Regions from separate parts of the Wukongibacter baidiensis genome, predicted to be linked through region 1. Evidence: a T-box and tRNA genes for the amino acid it is inferred to sense, from the RefSeq annotation. Region 1 holds a T-box; the other regions hold tRNA genes.
What was found. A T-box is a leader RNA that pairs with one kind of tRNA and senses whether it is charged. The one in region 1 lies ahead of R9X47_RS13680 (valine--tRNA ligase), so its partner is inferred to be a tRNA-Val.
Positions count from the first base shown of each region.

Region 2: it has a tRNA-Val gene. The T-box ahead of R9X47_RS13680 (valine--tRNA ligase) is inferred to sense a tRNA for this amino acid. The anticodon was not compared.
Region 3: it has a tRNA-Val gene. The T-box ahead of R9X47_RS13680 (valine--tRNA ligase) is inferred to sense a tRNA for this amino acid. The anticodon was not compared.

Region 1 is NZ_CP138202.1:2,998,100-3,002,351, reverse strand. Features, by position in the region: gene R9X47_RS13695 (MarR family winged helix-turn-helix transcriptional regulator) at 1-181, shown strand, start outside; gene R9X47_RS13690 (hypothetical protein) at 232-975, shown strand; gene R9X47_RS13685 (GNAT family N-acetyltransferase) at 1,162-1,695, shown strand; T-box leader at 1,826-2,085, shown strand; gene R9X47_RS13680 (valine--tRNA ligase) at 2,266-4,252, shown strand, end outside.
Region 2 is NZ_CP138202.1:3,100,423-3,104,674, reverse strand. Features, by position in the region: gene R9X47_RS14125 (S1 RNA-binding domain-containing protein) at 1-386, shown strand, start outside; gene R9X47_RS14120 (Ppx/GppA phosphatase family protein) at 459-1,391, shown strand; tRNA gene R9X47_RS14115 (tRNA-Leu) at 1,498-1,586, shown strand; tRNA gene R9X47_RS14110 (tRNA-Met) at 1,591-1,667, shown strand; tRNA gene R9X47_RS14105 (tRNA-Val) at 1,730-1,805, shown strand; tRNA gene R9X47_RS14100 (tRNA-Asp) at 1,845-1,921, shown strand; tRNA gene R9X47_RS14095 (tRNA-Thr) at 1,926-2,001, shown strand; gene spoIIE (stage II sporulation protein E) at 2,277-4,252, shown strand, end outside.
Region 3 is NZ_CP138202.1:5,631,764-5,636,015, reverse strand. Features, by position in the region: gene R9X47_RS25495 (DUF445 domain-containing protein) at 1-113, opposite strand, end outside; gene ytxC (putative sporulation protein YtxC) at 345-1,262, opposite strand; gene R9X47_RS25485 (DUF6873 family GME fold protein) at 1,487-2,245, opposite strand; tRNA gene R9X47_RS25480 (tRNA-Cys) at 2,477-2,551, opposite strand; tRNA gene R9X47_RS25475 (tRNA-Gly) at 2,565-2,639, opposite strand; tRNA gene R9X47_RS25470 (tRNA-Phe) at 2,643-2,718, opposite strand; tRNA gene R9X47_RS25465 (tRNA-Asp) at 2,724-2,800, opposite strand; tRNA gene R9X47_RS25460 (tRNA-Val) at 2,841-2,916, opposite strand; gene hslO (Hsp33 family molecular chaperone HslO) at 3,066-3,956, opposite strand.

The DNA of each region.
Region 1 (4,252 bases):
ACAATCATCCGAGGATAAAAGATATAGTTTTATAATATTAACTGAAAAGGGATGGGGAATCAAACCTTATTTTGAAGAGATTTCAGATAATGTTATAAACATGTTTTTTAAAGGATTTACAGATATGGAAATATATATTTTTCTAGAAATGTTAGACAGAGTAAGCAATAATTTTGATTAATATTTTTTTAAATAAATAGTTCGGTTGCGAACTAAAATGAGGTGGAAATTATGAATACTGTTCTGAGATTACTAGAAAGACAGAGAACTACCCGGAAGAATCAATTTTCTACTAGAAAAATTAGAAAGGAAGATATTGAGATCATTAAGGCGTCTATTCTAAAAACTGCTGATGCATCCAATCGTCAATCATACTCCGTTATTATTCTAGATAAGAATCAAGTTAATACTCTTGGTTTAGCAGGTGACATGGTTTTAATATTCTGTATTGATTTCTATAGGTTGCATCGATGTTCAGAGCTGCTTGATTGCGATTTTGATAGTCAATATATGATGCAGTTTACTACAGCCTTAATAGATATAAGTATGTTAGCACAATCGTCGATACTTGCAGCCAATTCACTTGGAATAGATACTCTTATAACAAATGAAATATATCATAATAAGCTTGAGAAAGCCTTTGATAAATTAAATATACCGCAAAATTATGTTTTGCCAATGATAGCAGTTTGTCTTGGGTATTCTAAGACAGACAATAGAAAACAGAAGGGCAGGATAGATCTAAATCATATTTTTCATGACAATCAGTATAAAAAGCCATCGGATAATGAAGTTATGAGGATTATAGAAGAATATGATGATGAGAAAAGAAATATTGGGCTAATAGAAAATTGGAAAGAGAAGGGTTATAAACACTATCTAGAGTGGTTTTTTAATAAATGGTCACCTGTAATTGGATCAAGGATAGAAAGCAATGCCTTCGTTGAGGTGCTAGAAAAACACAAGATAGTTTGATGTCAATCAGTTTAGATGGGTTGAGAATTATTTGATTGAGACTAGTAAAGAACGAATTTTTCTGAAATATTATAGAGGTTTCTATTGGTCTAAATAGAATATAACAGGAAGATGGTAACTATTAATAGATAGGGTGTTTTAATAGATCAAAGAACGAGTCGGAAGTTGACAAGGAGGAGAAATAGTATGGAATATATAATGAGAACATCTAGGTTGGGTCTGAGAAGATGGAAGGAATCTGACTTAGAACCATTTGCTGAGATGAACATGAATCCAGAGGTCATGAAGTATTTTCCTAGCACACTTACAGTAGAAGAAAGTAACTCATTAGTAGAAAGAATCAATGAACATTTTGACAAGCATGGATTTGGATTATGGGCTGTAGAATTGTTGGAAAGTAAAGAATTTATTGGATTCATTGGTTTAAAAATACCTGGATTTGAAGCTGAATTTACACCATGTGTTGAAATCGGTTGGAGACTAAGTAATGAGTTTTGGGGAAATGGATATGCCACTGAGGGTGCAAAAGCTTGTTTAGACTATGCTTTTACTGACCTAGGGATTTCTGAGATCGTTTCATTTACAGCTGTTTTAAATAAACCTTCAATGAGAGTAATGGAAAAGCTAGGTATGAATTATGAAGGTGAATTCCTACATCCGAAACTGGATGAGAATCATCCATTGTGTAAACATGTTTTATATAAGATTATCAAAAAATAAACTTTTGAATAATATGTACTAAAAAAGAAAAACTATATACAATTTCTTTTGAAAATATTAAATAAGTTTTTCTTGACATTACTTTTAGGCGGCTATATAATGTCTGTAACAATATTTAAGCTAATAAGATTTAAAGACTTTGATGAGGAGGAGTACATAATCACCTGAGTCATAGAGAGGAGATGTTGGTGGAAATTCTCCATGAAGGGTTTATGGAAGGTAGCCTCTGAGTTGTGAACCGAAATCATAAGAGAGTAGACTTCGCCGGAGTCCCACCGTTAAAGGGGAAGTAGTATCGGATAAAGATTTTTATCTCGTACTATATATTGAGAGTGTGTATTTACACAAACTTAGGTGGTACCGCGGAGATTACATCCCTTCGTCCTAATGATAGGACGGAGGGATTTTTGTTTTGCCGGCATTAAAATATAAACTTCTAGGCGCCTAGAAAAAATACAGAGATTCCAGTGAAAACTTCAACTTATACAGATCAAAAATCCCAAGAATCATCGAATATCTTGATATATACAAATTTAGTTTCACTAGGAAATCTTTATAGGAGGTTTTAAAATGTTAGGTAAAAAGTATAAATACGCTGAAACAGAAAAGAAGCTTCAAAAATTTTGGGAGGAAAATAATATTTATTCCTTTAAAATGGATGATGACAGGGAAATATATTCTATCGATACCCCGCCACCTACAGTTAGTGGAAAACTCCATATAGGACATATTTTTTCTTACACTCAGGCTGAAATGATTGCTAGGTATCAGAGAATGCAAGGAAAGAACGTGTTTTATCCCTTTGGATTTGATGACAACGGATTACCTACAGAGAGACTTGTAGAAAGAGAGCTTGGAATTATTGCAAGGGATATGCCTAGAAGTGAGTTTATAGAGAAATGCTTAGAAACTACAGAAAAATATGAAAAAATATTTAAAGAATTATGGCAGTCCCTAGGATTCAGTGTGGATTGGAACTTAGAATACAAAACAATAAGTCCTTTAGCACAAAGGATTTCACAAAAATCCTTTATTGACCTAGTAAAGAAGGAAAAGGCCTATGCAGAAGATAGCCCAGTATTGTGGTGCACCCATTGCCGGACTTCTATAGCACAAGCCGAGCTAGAATCAAAGGATATAGACTCTACCTTTAACTGGATACCATTTTATATTGAAGATGAGACAGTATATATAGCTACAACTAGACCAGAACTACTCTATGGCTGTGTTGCGCTTTTTGTACATCCTGAAGATTCACGATATACGAAATATATTGGTAAGAAGGCCAAAGTTCCCTTATATGACTTTGATGTACCTGTATTAGCAGATGAAAATGCGCAGATAGATAAGGGCACAGGGATTGTAATGTGTTGTACCTTTGGTGATACAGTGGATTTAGAGTGGTACAAAAAATACGATTTACCCTATAAAAAGGTTATTGGTTCTGATGGAACAATAGATGAAAATGTGCCGTACATTAGCGGATTTGAGATAAATTGGGCTAGAAAAGAGATTATTAGGATATTATCAGATAATGACCTATTAATTAAAAGTGAAACTATAGTTCATGCAGTATCTACCCACGAAAGATGTGGAAGTGAAATAGAGATCATTCCTTCGAGACAATGGTATATAGATATTTTAAGTTCTAAGGAGGATTTTCTAAAGGCCGCTGATGAAATAAATTGGTATCCCGAATATATGAAAAATCGCTATATAACTTGGGTAGAGAACCTAAAATGGAACTGGTGTATTTCAAGACAGCGCTTTTTTGGAGTACCATTTCCCCTCTGGTATTGCAGTGAGTGTGGGAAATACATTTTAGCAAGGGAAGAAGACCTACCTATTAATCCATTAGAAGATAGTCCTAGAGAAAAATGTAGCTGTGGATGCCAGGAGTTTATACCTGAAACAGCCGTATTAGATACATGGGCGACTTCTTCAGTTACGCCATTGATAAATGCTAAATGGAATGAAGAAGGTGATATGAGTGAAAAGTTACTTCCTATGAGTATGAGGACTCAAGCCCATGAAATAATTAGAACCTGGGCATTTTATACAATAGTAAAAAGTATCTACAACACTGGACAAATACCATGGAAGGATATCATGGTATGTGGGTTTGTATTAGCTAAAAAAGGAGAAAAAATAAGTAAGTCAAAGAAAAACTCACGCTTATCACCACCTGAGCTGATAAAGGAATATTCAGCAGATGCTGTTAGATACTGGTCTGCAACTGCAAAGCTAGGAACTGATACTATGTTCTCGGAAGATGAATTAAAGAACTCAAAGCGTTTTATGACAAAGCTATGGAATGCTGCAAAGTTTACTTTAATGCATTTAAAGGACTATGAAGGTGCCATACCAGAGTATATACTACCAGCTGATAGATGGATAATAGAAAAGTATAATGATACAGCGCGAAGGGCTAGTGATAGTCTAAATAAATATGAAATAGGTATTTCAAGGCAAATTATTGATGATTTCTTTTGGAAGGATTATTGCGACAACTACTTGGAGTTAGTAAAGGATAGACTATACAAACCGGAAATCTACG
Region 2 (4,252 bases), 100 kb from region 1:
ATGGTAAGGGGAAGGTGAGTCTTTCAATACGAAAAGCCATCGACCCGGAAGTAAAGAAAGCAGAAAGAAAACCTGAATATCAGAAGAATGAAGGAAGACCAAAATATAACAAGCCACAAAATGATCAAGGCTCAAGAAACTATGGATCTAAACCACAAGGATCTAAATCCTATGGATCTAAACCTTACGGGTCTAGACCACAAGGAGGATCTAAGCCTTACGGATCTAGATCACATGGTTCGAAATCACATGGTTCAAAGATGCAAGGCGGTGGCTTTGAAGATATGCTGTCAAAGTTTATGAAAGACAGCGATGAAAAGTTGAAAACCATGAAGAAGAGTGCCAGCAACAGAAGAGGCAATGGCTTTAATAGAAGTGGTGAATAATTAATAGATAATACCGGGAATTTTTTCCCGGTTTTATATATGTAAACAAGCCGTAAAGGAGAAGTAAATATTATGGAAAAATGTTGTGTCATTGACATTGGGACAAACTCTATAAGAATGCTTACTGCAAAGCTTGAAAATGGATATATAATTGAGAATGAAAAAATCCTTGAAATGACCAGAATAGGTGAAGGGGTAGACAGAACAAAGACATTATCTAAAGAGGCTATAGAGAGAAGTATCGCCGCACTTAAGAAATTTAAAGACAAGGCTTCATGCAATGGAATAGATGACATTAAGATAATCGCAACTAGTGCCGTTAGGGATGCTGTAAATAGAGAAGTCTTTCTAAAAAGAGCTAAAGATGAGCTAGGCTTAGATATTGAAGTGATTAGTGGTGAAAGAGAGGCTGAATTAGGATTTATAGGAGTTATTAATGGAATAGATGAACAGGTAGATAATGTATTAGTTATAGATATTGGTGGGGGAAGTACCGAGTTTGTATTTGGAGATAGTAAGGGTATAAGATTCTCCAAGAGCTTAAATGTTGGAGCTGTTAGAATGACAGATAAGCATATAGACACCGATCCTATTTCTGATATTGAAATGGATAGTTTAGCAGATGATATAAGAAGAATAATAGATGAAATAGTTGGAGACTTACAGAAATTTGAAATAAAAGAGGTTGCAGGGATAGGCGGTACAGCTACATCCTTGGCAGCAATAGCTCAAAGCCTAGAAATTTATGATAGAGAGAAAGTCCATAACTATAATCTAACAATTGAAGAAATAAGTAATATGGTTGATCGTTTTAAGCTCTGCGATAATGATGAGCGTAGAAAGTTTAAAGGACTGCAACCGAAGCGTGCTGATATTATTTTGGCTGGAAGTAAAATTTTATATGAAATACTTACAGCATTAAATATCGAGAAAATAAGAATCAGTGACTTTGATAACCTTGAAGGCTATATTTATTGGGAGAAAGAAAATATAAACAAGAAATAGCCGAGACAGGATATTCCTATATATGGATAAAAAAATATGTAGTCTTTTATTGACAAAGGGTAAAAAATGTTGTATTATATTACTTGTCGCTGATAAAAAATATCCCGCCGGGGTGGCGGAACTGGCAGACGCACAGGACTTAAAATCCTGCGGTCCTTAAAGACCGTACCGGTTCGATTCCGGTCCCCGGCACCATTGTGGCGGCGTAGCTTAGTTGGCTAGAGCGTTCGGTTCATACCCGAAAGGTCGGTGGTTCGAGTCCACTCGCCGCTACCACAAATTAAAACTGGAGATAATGATCAAATCCTAGCATGCTCCAGGCATCTTAATCTAATTAAGGGCGCATAGCTCAGCTGGGAGAGCACCTGCCTTACAAGCAGGGGGTCACAGGTTCAAGTCCTGTTGCGCCCACCAAATTATTTGCCTAGAGGCAAATAATCAAACTTTTAATACGGTCCAGTAGTTCAGTTGGCTAGAACGCTAGCCTGTCACGCTAGAGGTCGAGGGTTCGAGTCCCTTCTGGATCGCCATTATGCTGGTGTAGCTCAATTGGTAGAGCAGCTGACTTGTAATCAGCAGGCTGCGGGTTCGAGTCCCATCATCAGCTCCATTAAGAAAAAGACACGGAAAAGAAAACCGTGTCTTTTTCTTTTACGTTAAAAAGCTATACCTATAACTTTCTACTGATAAAATGACTTCAATCGTCTTTCTTCTATTATTTCCTAGGAAATATGATGTCGAAAATAAAATTTATAAAAGCATACACTTGATTTTGTCTATCGCTGATATAAAATGTCTTAAAGTTTTTGGAATATCTAGAGTCATCTTGACAAATATTTTAGACACCTATTGTTATAATTCTTATTAACAGGGGGTGTTTTTATTATGTTAAAATTAAATACTGGAAATTTAAAAAAGGTAGGTCGAAAATATGGACAAGCTACCCATATAATAAATAGACATTTTATCTTTTTAGCACTAATAGCTTTTTTGTTAGGACGAGCCTCAATTCTCGAAGGGCTAATGCCCTTTGGAGTAGCATTTTTCTCAATAATGATAATAAAGGACAAAAGGAATATTGGATTAGGAGTAATTGTTTTACTTGGAATAATGACAACTGGGCCTGATCAATATAAGTATATGTTTATATTGGGATCTATCGCGCTCCTATTTATGACTGGCATTAGAGGGCTGAACTTTAATATGTTTAAATTAGCTTTTTTAACAGCAATAATTACATTTCTAGCAGGAGCCGGGTACGTATTTTTTACTGATTTTTATTTATATGATTTGTTTATGATTGGATTTGAAGCAATTGTGGTATTTGTTTTTACATATATTTTATCCTATGCCGTTCCTGCGCTTACCAATAACTCAAACAGGAAGGTATTATCTAATGAAGAAGTTATTTGTATTGCCATTGTAGCAGCAGTCGCCGTACTTGGATTATCAGAGGTAAATGTATTTGGATTCTCACTAAAAAATATTATTGGAATGTTATTGACCCTATTTTTTGCCTATAATGGAGGAGCGTCCATAGGAGCAGCTGTAGGGGTAACTATTGGAGTTATAACCAGCATGACCATAACAGGAGCTCCGATTATAATAGGAATATATGCTTTCTCAGGGTTGTTGGCAGGAATCTTTAAAGATATGGGCAAGACAGCATCTGCTTTAGGAATGATATTAGGTAATTCTATATTAACCTTTTATGTTAATGGATCAACTGAGACAATTATACAATTAGAGGAAATATTGATTTCCTTTGCTATTTTCATTGTAACTCCGAAGGCCTTATCTGGTTATATGGCTAAAATCATTAACTCTAAAATAAATACCATTGAAATGGATAGGTTGTACAGCGAAAGAATTAAAAAGTTTACTAATAAGCAATTGAGGGAGTATGCAACAGCGTTTTCAGAGCTAGCTGTGACATATTCTAAAATATCCGAGAAGGAAAAGATTATTGAAAATAATGAAGTTACAAACCTTATCAATGATATAGCTAACTCCATATGTGCAAACTGCAGTATGAAAAGAAGCTGTTGGGATAATTATTTCTATAGTACATATAATGGGATAATGGATGCTATTACAACCCTAGATACCCAAGGAAAACTGCATAAAAATAATTTTCCATCGTATCTAAAAAAGAAATGCCTTAAAGAGGATAAACTTTTAGAAAAAATAAACTCCACCTATGAAATATATAAGGTAGGATACAAATGGAGTAAAAAACTTTTCGAGATGAGACAGCTGGTTTCAGAGCAGTTTAATGGGGTGGCTCAAATTATTGATGAGCTGTCTAATGAGATTACGACTAAAGTAGAATTTAAGAAGGACGTAGAAGATGCTCTTTATGTAGCCTTTGATAAGGAAAAAATATTTGTTGATAACATTACGGTTCTTGAAAACGAAAAGGGTAAATTTCAAATTGATATAGAAAAGAAAAATTGCTTTAATAGGAGAATATGTGAAAATCAAATCATTCCCCTTGTATCATCGATTATAGGGAAGGAAATTGTAAAAAAGAATAATGACTGTTTAGTTGATGGTGGTTGTGTTATTCAACTCATAGAAGCTCAAAGATATAGAGTTAACACCGGGATAGCAAAGGTTTCTAAGGACAACAATGCTGTAAGTGGTGACAACTATTCCTTCCAAAGCCTTAAGGATAATAAATACATGATTGCTTTGAGTGATGGAATGGGCTCTGGCGAGAAGGCAGCTAAAGAAAGTATAGCAACCATAACCTTGCTTGAACAGCTAATGGAAGCAGGCTTTGGTAAAGATATAGTTATAAATACCATTAACTCTGTACTTATGTCAAAATCTTTGGATGAGGCTTTTTCTACAATAGA
Region 3 (4,252 bases), 2.6 Mb from region 1:
GGGATCTTAACCGGGTTTAGAGGCCTAAAAATTAATTTAATTGCAAATACATTTGTCATCCATCCTATAAAAGCTCCTATTATAGATAGAAGCGCCACTTTTGTCCAGAACATTTCTTCACCTCTTATGTTATAACTTCTAGGAACAAAGTAAAGTATAACATATCCCTAAAATGCTTTCAATAGCTTTAATTTGTCAGCATAATAATAGGCTGCCCCAAATCTGAAAACTGAGATTGCTGTAGGAGAATAACCGGAAGACATACTAAAGTAGTTCACCTTCTCCATTTTAGCAACAGCAAGTAAATTCAGATACTGGGTCAGCCTTAACCGCTTCTCATGTTTCTACTCTTCTTTTATTATTTTATTCATATTACATAAACGACAATTGTTACATGTATAAACTTTTCCATCAAAAATATTTTTTATAGTTTCAATAATCTCAGTGTTCTTAACATTGCTTACAAAATGAAATACTATTTTTTTTGGTGCTATAGTTATTAGAGTACTAACAAGCATATCATCATTGTTTAGGTTGCTATCTACTAGATCAGCTATCAATCCCCTTATGTACTCGTCATTAATCAAGTTGTTTCCCTCATCAAAAAAGTGATATGTTCCTGTTTTATCTACTACAATATTAATTAATTCAATTTTTGATTCCTGAATATCCACAAAATATTTCAATAGTTTTATGAATTCCTTATATTCTTTTTCCATTACATATTCTTCAATTACTCTATCAATTATTTCATATAGATCCTCAAGGTAGTTCCTTAGTCTGAAATTAACAAAACCTTCAATATTTATGTTATTATTTTCATCCAGAAAATCTAATAACCTATAAAGAATTTTTGCTTTTCTATTTACCTTGTAGGGCACATCGATACTTCTATCATAAATTTCATTGTCAAAGCATTTATTTAATTCTTCAATTATCAACCTTTTTTCATTTGCCTTTAGAAAATAATAATTAGCATATAAAATTTTTTCTACTATTTTTATCTCTAAGATATCTACTATATAATTAGATATACCTATGGCTACGTGATGATTAAATTCATCAAAGCATTCATCATATTGCTTCTTATTTTCCCTAATAAAATCCTCATCTATATAAAATTTGATAGTATTAAACTTTCCATCTTCTACTACGCTGCTTTTTATCTTGAGGTCTTCGTTTCCATAATTTTTTAGGATCCTATCTACTAATTTATTCGTATTGTCTACATTTTCATATAAAGTAATTGAAAGTAAATCCATTGTTATAAAGCCCTCCTTTCAATTGTAGTATATGGGAGTATAAAAGAGCATATACAAACATTGTTCTGTTAGTTTTTGTTTTTCCTGTCATTTATATATAACTAATATTTACTAAGGTTTTTATATTGTTCTTATTACTAGTCTATTAATTTATACACATTAGAAACTTACAAAAACTCAAATATTTGGATATATATAAATTGAAGTTTCGACTGGAATCTCTATCAAAGTTTTTCAGTTATTGGTATTATCGAACCTATATCTATAAGCTTTTTTTCTCCAACACAATCATAGGTCACCGAATATTTTTCAAGAAATTTTTTTATTTTTTCAAAATCGGGATGTTTTTTAGTATTTCCACAAAAGAGTAGTTTATTACTTGAAATTAATCCAGAAGCTCCACCTATAAATCCATAGTTCAGCCCCGGCAACTCAATATATCCGCTTTCGATAAGCAGTACATCTATATCATACTTCCCTATTTTTTTTGCTATTCCTTTATCGGAAGTTATTATAGCTCTTTCATTTACTACACAAATAGAGCATTTTGAATATCCTTGCTTTACATTTATAGATTCAACTTTCTTCTGTTCAAGTTTTTCTATTATTTTTTTATCGGTGTATTTGAAGTTGTGTATGGCAAATCTCCCTATCCTCCCTACATTATATGCAATATTATCTGGATAGGAACTTTTTAGTGTAGTATCACCCTTAATTATTTTCAAATTCAACATCTTAAATTTTTCCTTAGCCTGAAAATATATATTAGGAGCAACGACGATTTCATCTCCTCCAATATGATGCATTAGCATATCAGGATGTGCCGAAACCGCTTCATACAAGTCCTTGCAATAAGGAGCCTCAATAATATTTATACCTTTAGCTCGTATTTTATTCTGAATACATTTTGCAACTCTCTTGTCTACTACAACAGTTTTTACTTTTCCCTTAGGCAAAAAAGGTGTTTCAATAAAACTATCCATTGCATCAGTTCACCTACTTTTTAGTCACGTGTTTACTATTATAAAGGGGTCCTAACGAAGCTTAATTGATACCTATCAAAATATCCAATGTTTTTCGGAATTTTGGATGTATATAAGTTAATACTTACACTGGAATCTCTATATTATTACACTAACCGTTCATTCAATTCCTTTTATAGTTTCTATCATAACATAAAAAAAAGACATCCCTTTGGATGACTTTGTTGTCAATGGAGGCGGCACCCAGATTTGAACTGGGGAATAAAGGTTTTGCAGACCTCTGCCTTACCACTTGGCTATGCCGCCTTATTTAATTAATTGGAGCGGTAGAAGGGATTTGAACCCTCGACCCTCGCCTTGGCAAGGCGATGCTCTACCACTGAGCCACTACCGCACATGGTGCCCAGAGGCGGAATCGAACCACCGACACGGGGATTTTCAGTCCCCTGCTCTACCGACTGAGCTATCTGGGCATATTTGGCGATCCAGAAGGGACTCGAACCCTCGACCTCTAGCGTGACAGGCTAGCGTTCTAGCCAACTGAACTACTGGACCGTATTTTAAATATACTTTACTTGTCTAGCATCAAATAATTTGGTGGGCGCAACAGGACTTGAACCTGTGACCCCCTGCTTGTAAGGCAGGTGCTCTCCCAGCTGAGCTATGCGCCCTTATTATTGAGCTGACAAATATTATAATACAACATTTTAAACTTATTGTCAAGTGATTCTTTGATTTCCTTATAAGTGTATCAATGTCCAACATAAACTTTAATAACTCAGATTATTCAACGTTACATTGAACAATCTGAGTTATATACCTACTTATGGCCTAAAGCTTCATTTAATAATCCAGTAAGGTCTTCTTCGTTGAATAAATATTTTTTATTGCAAAAGTGGCACTTTATTTCTGCTTTGCCATCTTCCTCTATTAAAGATCTGAGTTCTTTTTCACCTATACTAAGTAAAGCCTTTTCAATCTTGTCCACTGAACAATCGCAAACAAAATCTATCTCAGTTTTTTCAATTATATCAACATCAAAGTCCTTTAGTATAGCTCTTAATATTTCTTCTCCTGTCATCCCTTCATCTACCATAGAAGATGTAGACGGAATATCCTTGATTGCCTCTTCAAGTTTAATTAGGGTTTCTTCATCTACATCGGGTAATGGCTGAATAATAAACCCACCTGAAGCCTTTACGCAGCCGTCTACGTCCAGTAGTACTCCTAGTGATACAACAGATGGTTGCTGTTCTGAATACATATAATATGCAGCCAGATCTTCTCCTATTTCACCAGTTATTAAGTTTGACTGTCCTACATATGGTTCCTTAAGACCTAGATCTTTTGCAATTATCATCTTACCATTTTTCCCTACAGCACCGCCTACATCTAGTTTCCCCTTTTCATTTAAGGTTACATCTATATGAGGGTGGGAAATATAACCCTTTACAGATCCTTTAGAATCAGCAACTGCCACAATAGACTTTATTTTATTAGAACCTCTAATTTGTAAGGTCACCTTGTCCTTTTCACCCTTGAGCATATATCCCATAATAGATGCAGCAGTTATTGTTCTACCTAAAGCTGCAGTAGCAACAGGGGTTGTGTCATGTATTTCTCTAGCCTTTTCAACCATATCCGTTGTTACCGCAGCAAATAATCTTATGCTCTTATTAGCAGCAAGTCCTCGTACTATATAATTTTTCAAAGTAATCCCTCCAACTATAAAGAGTTCCAAATAAACCTTAACTTATATATATCAAAATATCCGATGTTTCCGGGAATTTTTGATGTGTATAAATTAAAGTTTTGACTGGAATCTCTATATCTTTGCTATGTTAAAAGCTGATAAAAATCAGCTCTTTCACTTTATATTTTTCCCTCTAGTAATACAAAATATTTTATTAACCCTGGTTAATCCAGGGTAACATTTTGATTTCTCAAATATCATTAAAATATTTACTCTTATTATACAATCCGCTAATTAAATTTTAATGAATAAAG